DNA from 2 places in the Microbulbifer sp. SE14 genome. Region 2 is predicted to be linked to the other one. Evidence: predicted binding sites of a transcription regulator. Region 2 holds the regulator's gene; the other holds the start of a gene.
The links. Region 2 encodes FNR, which switches genes on or off when oxygen is low (the NO sensors DNR and NnrR bind a similar motif). Its sites were predicted from a motif close to TTGATNNNNATCAA; they were not measured.
Positions count from the first base shown of each region.

Region 1: a site for FNR is predicted at 1,959-1,972, ahead of AC6R19_RS18675 (OmpW/AlkL family protein). Genes of this name have one in related genera too.

Region 1 covers NZ_JCBAJA010000031.1:53,805-57,220, reverse strand. Annotated here, with positions in the region: gene AC6R19_RS18680 (OmpW/AlkL family protein) at 169-984, opposite strand; gene AC6R19_RS18675 (OmpW/AlkL family protein) at 1,110-1,781, opposite strand; gene AC6R19_RS18670 (OmpW/AlkL family protein) at 2,247-3,047, opposite strand; gene AC6R19_RS18665 (BolA family protein) at 3,375-3,416, opposite strand, start outside.
Region 2 covers NZ_JCBAJA010000017.1:65,496-68,911, reverse strand. Annotated here, with positions in the region: gene hemN (oxygen-independent coproporphyrinogen III oxidase) at 1-1,242, shown strand, start outside; gene fnr (fumarate/nitrate reduction transcriptional regulator Fnr) at 1,322-2,053, shown strand; gene AC6R19_RS13290 (hemerythrin domain-containing protein) at 2,050-2,706, opposite strand; gene AC6R19_RS13285 (outer membrane beta-barrel protein) at 2,959-3,416, shown strand, end outside.

The sequences.
Region 1 (3,416 bases), on a different contig from region 2:
CGGTACGGACAGCCGTTTTGCACAGCCGAAAGGCTGCCCCAAAGGGGTGAGGGCCAGGGATGGCCCGAATGACAAAATCATGGACAGCCGTTTTGCACAGCGGGAACACCGCCCATACAAAAAAGGCGCCGAAGCGCCTTTCTCTGCCGATTGGCAATCGGGAGAAGATCAGAACTTGTAGCCGATGCCCAGGTTGTATACCCAGGAATCGAGTTCAATTTCTGTTCTCGCCGCATTGATGACGACGGGGTCGAAGAATCCGGGCACCGGATAGTGCAAGTCGGTCTGGACTTCCAAATCCAGGTACTGCACGGCGGCGTTCACCAGCCAGTTGCTGTCCCGGCCCAGCATGATGTCCACTCCTATCTGGCCCGCCCAGCCCCAGTCGTCGTCCACAATCAACCGGGCCGGCCCGATTGCGCCGGCCACTTCTGCCAGATAGTCATTTGCGATCTGGCGGTAGCTCTCATTGTCAAAGTCCGTGTAGTGACCGCCGAGACCGATATAGGGCTGTACCCAGGATTCCTTGCACACCGGGAACCAGTTGACCATCAGGGTACCGGTACGGCGCTCTATGCTTCCTGCACCAATCCTGGTGACCCCGAACTCATCGACAAAGAACCCCTGCAAGCCGGTCAGGTCCAGATCGTGCTCAGATTCGCCGATGTAGCCGAACTCCACCGAGAAGTGGTCCACTGGCATAAAGCCCGCGGTAAAGTTCCAGGTGGTTTCGCTATCCAGTTCGTACCTGAGCCCGTCGAGGAACGGGAACAGGTCCCGGTCGTATCTCCACTTGCCAGTGTCGTCATCGGGGTCGACATAGGAGGCACCGATGCGAAGCATCACGGTGCCGGCCTCATAGACAGCCGGGGGCGCTGAGGGGGCCGGCGGAGCATAGCCGGACGGACCGGCCAGTGCCTGCTGCGCTCCCACCGTGGCGAAAACTGCGACTGCCAGGGGTGTCAGAATGCGCGTCTTTTCCATAAGGGGTAACTCCGTTGATATTCGGCTGATTCAACAACAATCAGCCCAATCACCTTCAGTCTAGACACGGAAAGGCACGACTGTAGAAAAAGGGGCGCGAAGCGCCCCTTGATTGACGAGTGAAATCACATGCTGAATTTGTATCCCAGGCCGAGATTGAAGACCCAGGGGTTGTAGTCGTAGTCGGCCCTGACGCGGTCGATGGTGGCGCCAGTATTCCGATCGATAAAGCGGAAAGTGACATCAGTATCTGAATCGATATACATCAGTGCGGCGTTTGCCAGCCAGTTGCTGTGCCGGCCGAACACCCAGTCCACACCCACCTGGGCGGCAACGCCCCAAGAGTGGCCCAGCTCCAGGCGGCCATCCACATCGTCGAAGTCCGGGCTGTCAAACAGTCCCCGGCGGAAATGAGCTCCGTCGAAATCGGTGTAGTTGACTCCCAGACCGAGGTACACCTGGCCGAGGCAGTTGGGATCCATCGGATACCAGTTCACGAACAGGTTGCTCATATTGGCTTCGAATTCGCCAATGTCGCGCAGGCGAACGGTTTCGTCGACCACGATATCGGGGCCGATGAAAAACTCATCCCTCAATCTCAAATCCGTGTCCGCCTCGGTACCATCGATATAGTTCACCTCCAGGCCCCAGTGCTCCACCGGAATCCAGAAACCGCTGATCTGCCAGGTCCACTCCTCGTCGGCCTCCAGCCGAGCACTGAACCTGTCGTCGTCGAACGTCTCGAAGTGGCGGAAATTCAGGTCGTCATCGTCCGGGCTCACATAGGCAGCGCCCACGCGTACCCCTGTGGTTCCGGCCCCCCAGACAGGGGGCGGAGCAGAAACCGGCGGGGCATAGCCCGAAGGTCCAGCCAGCGCCTGTTGCGATCCCACAGTGGTCGAAACTGCAATTGCCACAGCTGTCAGGATTGGCGTCATCTTCATCGTTGGTAACTCCGTTGATTCTCGGTAATTTGGACAACAATCAACCCAATCACTTTCAGACTAGACGCGAGATAGATCTTTGTAGAAAAAATATCCGGCATTTCGGCAGGCAATTGGAACTTTCGTGTAAAGTTGGCGCGCAATTTTTTGCGGCGCCTGCCTGGCGCATATTTCATCAACTGAAATGCTACAACCTGGCCAAAGCAGGCTGCCGGAAGAAAATGAAGAAAATTGCGCCACCCAAAAAACCTCACCAAAATTTTCGCACAAACTAAAAAGGGCGCCGAAGCGCCCTCGATAGTGTTCCTGTTGCAGGAGTCAGAAGTCAAACCTGTAGCCAACGGACAGGTTGAAAACCCACGGGTTGTAGAGATAGTCGCCGGAAACGATTATGGGAAAGTTAGGATCCGGCTCTACTGAAGGCTCTTGCCGGACATCGAATCCCAGATCAGTTTCCGAATCCACATAGATCGCTGCCACATTCACCAGCCAGGCGCTGTCGTGGCCGAAATTCAAGTCGGCGCCGATCTGCCATGCATATCCCCAGGAATGTCCCATGGTCATGTCCGCGGTCAGACCGAGATCATCGAGATCCTGGCGCACAAGGCTCCGGAAGCTCTCGCCACTGAAATCCGTATAGTTGAGGCCGACACCGACATACGGCTGGAACATGCAGGACGGATCCAGCGGATACCAGTTGGCAAACGCGAAGCTCATGTCTGCCTCGAATTTACCGAGGTTCCGAATCTCGGTGCCCTCTATTCCGGAAATCGAGAAGAATCCCTTGCTGTCGCCTCCGACATGGTCATCGCCGTCGACATACATCAACTCGAATCCGAAATGATCGTGGGGCTTCCAGACACCGCTGATATTCCAGCCCCATTCGTCATCCGGATCCATGGTTGCCCGGAAGCCGTCGAAGAACAGGAAAGATTCATCGATAAAAGTCATCTGGTCCGAATTCGCGTTTATATAAGACGCACCGATTCGGACGATAAACTCCTGGGTTTCGGGAGGAGGCGGGGCGGGAACATATCCAGAAGGCCCTGCCAATGCATTGGTGGAGACCGCCAGTGCCAGGGGCGCCAGAACCGGGGTCAGGATACGCATCATCTTCATCTGAGGTAACTCCATTGATTTTCAGCAGATTAAAACAGCAATCAGCCCAATCAATGGTCAGTCTAGTCGCGTGAAAACACAGCTGTAGAAAAAAACACCAATTATTGGCGCCAAAAAAGAACACTACTGCGATTTAGGCGCGCCAGTTATTTTTTTGGCAGGAAATAACTCCACCCGCGGCAGGGGTATGGAGGCGTCTCGCACACTTGCCGAGTGAGGAAAACCGGTCAGGAAATGATGTTATACGCCGGCGCAGCCCGACGACCGAACTGCGAACCGGCGGTAGATAAGGAGGGATAGAGGCACAAAAGCCGCGTGAAAAACGCGTTATTTTTTGCCGCCGCCAAGGCACTCTGGGCTCTGCGGCGC
Region 2 (3,416 bases):
CTGCGGGATATCCGCAGCCTGTCGCTGTATGTGCATATCCCCTTCTGCCGCTCCCTGTGCTACTTCTGTGCCTGCAACAAGGTGATCACCCAGCAGTACGGGCTAGCCTCCAGTTACCTCGACAGCCTGTTGCAGGAAGCGCACTGGTACCGCGACAGGGTCGCTGACGTGCCGGTGACGCAGCTGCACCTGGGCGGCGGCACGCCGACCTTTCTCGGTGATAGTGACCTGCGCCGCCTGGTCCGGGGGCTGGGGGAGGTGTTCGACCTGCGCGCCGGCGACGGTGTCGAGTACAGCATCGAGGCGGATCCGCGCACCCTCGAAATCGACACCCTGGATACGCTGCGCGAACTGGGTTTCAACCGCCTCAGCCTCGGCATCCAGGATTTCGATATCGAGGTACAGCGCACGATCAACCGTATCTGCAGCCCGGAACAGGTGGCGCAACTGACCGGCGCGGCGCGGCAGCGCGGCTTCGAGTCCGTCTCCTACGACCTGATCTACGGCCTGCCGCGGCAGGATCCCGCCAGCCTGCAGCGCACCCTGGATCGGGTACTGGAACTGGCCCCCGACCGTATCGCCCTCTACCACTACGCTCACCTGCCGCACCGCTTCAAGGCGCAGCGGCTGATCGATACCGACCTGATCCCGGGGCCGGCGGACAAGATCGCCATGCAGCTGGCGGCGGTGCAAAAGCTCGGGGAGGCAGGCTATGAGTTTCTGGGCATGGACCACTTCGCCGGGCCCGGCGACGAGCTGGCCAGGGCGGCCCGGGCGGGCCTGCTGGCGCGCAACTTCCAGGGCTACACGGTAATGCCCGCGGGCGCGCTGGTGGGACTGGGGGCCTCGGCGATCAGCTACAGCCGCGACGGCTACTGGCAGAACCTGCACAGCCTGAAGGAATACGCCCAGGCGATCGGCGAGCGGGGCTCGGCGATCGGCCGCGGCTGGTTGCTGGACGGGGACGACCGGTTGCGCCAGTGGTTGATCGGCGAACTGATGTGTCGCCTGCGCCTGGACAAAGGCGAGGCCTCCCACCGCGCCGGCGCGCCATTTGAGGAATATTTTCGCGCGGAACTGGATCGCCTGCGACCGATGTTCGACGACGGCCTGGTATGTTGGGGCGCGGATACCTTGAGGGTCACCGAGCGCGGACGTTGGTTCCTGCGCAATGCGGCCGCGGCCTTCGACCGCCATCTGCACGGCGGCGAAACCGCCGCCCGCTATTCCCGTGTGCTCTAGTTTCGTGAAAGGTGTAGTATCCCGAGCAGGGGGCGCTGCCCCCGGTACGATACCTTTGCGGCCACGGGCGGGTATTCCCATGACGGAATCACAGACAGCGGTAAACTGCGGCAACTGCTCGGTCAGGCGCCTGTGCCTGCCCGCGGGCCTGTCCGACGGCGAGATCGACCGGCTGGAACAGGTGACCCGCCGCAAGAAGCTCGTCAAGGCCGGCGAATCCCTGTACCGCGCCGGCGATCCCTTCTCCAATCTCTATGCCATTCGCTCCGGCAGCTTCAAGACCGCGGCCATCGCCGCCGACGGCGACACTCAGGTGACCCACTTCGCGCTGCCGGGAGAACTGCTGGGTCTGGATGCCTACAGCGGCCGCAGCCACCCCAGTTACGCCGAGGCGCTGGAGGACAGCAGTGTCTGCGTGCTGCCCTTTTCCCAACTGGAAGGGCTGGCACAGCAGGTGCCGGCGCTGCAGCAGCAGATCTACAGCATCTTCTCCGAGGAATTGAAACAGGAGAACGATATCCTGCTGCTGCTCGGCAAGCGCTCCGCCGATACGCGCCTGGCGGCGCTGCTGATCAACATCTCCAGCCGCTATGCCCGCCGCGGCTATTCCGCCAGCCGCATCGTACTCTCGATGCCGCGCACCGATATCGCCAATTACCTGGGCCTCACCGCGGAGACGGTCAGCCGCCTCTTCTCCCGTTTCCAGAAGGAACAACTGATCCGCGCCAGTGGGCGCGAAGTGGAAATTCTCGACCTGGTCGGCCTCAGTGAACTGGCCGGCACCCACTGCAGTTTTGACGGCGACAGCTAATTCGGGGAGCCGTTCGATAGCGTGCTTTCCACTTGATTGAGGTCAGCTGCTTCTGCCCCCCAGCAGCTCATTCTTTCCCTCTTATGCGAACGCGATTCCGCGCGCCATGGCTCGGTCAGGTACTGGTGCAGGGATTCGTAGATCTTCCGGGTGTCGGTGTTGAAGCGGGGATCCCGTAGTTCCCGGACCTGGGCGCGGATCAGGTCCCAGTCCTTCGCGGTCATGTACAGCTCCAACTGCGGGAATATGGCGCGGTCTTCGAGTTCCATATGGCTGCGCTGCAACTCCAGGTAGACGTTGCTGGCGCTCACCAGCATGCGCCGCTCCACTGCGGCGTCGTTGGCCACCGCGTAAAACAGCGCGCTCATCTGCTTGGTGGCAGCGGCGATACGCTCGTGTTGCCGCTGCGCCGCCAACACTGAGAAGCGGTCGTGAATGGGCCTGGCCAGCAGGCGCGCGAACACCAGCTCCTCTGTCGGGTGGTGCCATTTGTCCGGGTAGACCGAGAAGTAGTCCAGGGCTTCCAGTATCAGGCCCAGGGTGGCCGGATCCCTGTCGTATTTGCCCAACTCGTGCAGCAACTGCTCGAAGGCATCGAGCAATTGCTGCATGTGTCTGTGATCGCAGCACAGTTGCCGGTAGATAGCATCCATCCCAGGTCTTCCTATATTTTCCGATACAACCATTGTTGTCGGGACGGGGGGCAGCGGCTTGATCTGGATCAAGCCGCTGCGGGATAGCACAACAGCGGAAGGGTCCGGTTTGGAACAAACGTACAACAGTTGCTGTCACAGGATGCTCTGCGGCGATTACCACCCACTTCTGTGACCCGGTAACTGTTCGGCGGCTAATAAGGCGGTTAGAATCCGCGCAATTATTGACCAACAACAAATTGGGGAATTCCTATGCGTAAGATTGTAAAAGGTGTAGCTGCGCTGGCGCTGGCCTGCTCTTCCGCCGCCTCTGCCGAGGGTGGCTACTGGGGCGCCACCGTGGGGCTGATGGACATAGACCTGCCCAACGCCGACAGCCCGATCAACCTGGGCCTGCGCGGCGGCTTTACCCTGCCCTCCGGCTGGGGTTTCGAGGGTGAGTACACCAACTCGCTGATCAGCGGTGAGGCGGATGCATTTGTCCGCGATGTGGATGTGGATATCCAGACCCTGGCCGGCTACGGCACCTACCGCTCCTACGGCGACCTCTATTTCAAGGGGCGCCTGGGCCTGCTGTACGAGGATGTCTCCGTGGGCAGCTCCAGCAGCGATGATACCGGTATCTCCCTGGGTGCCGGCGTGGGCTTCAACTACAGTCCCAACACCAATATCGAGCTGGAATACACCATGATCGAGGAAGACGTCGGCTT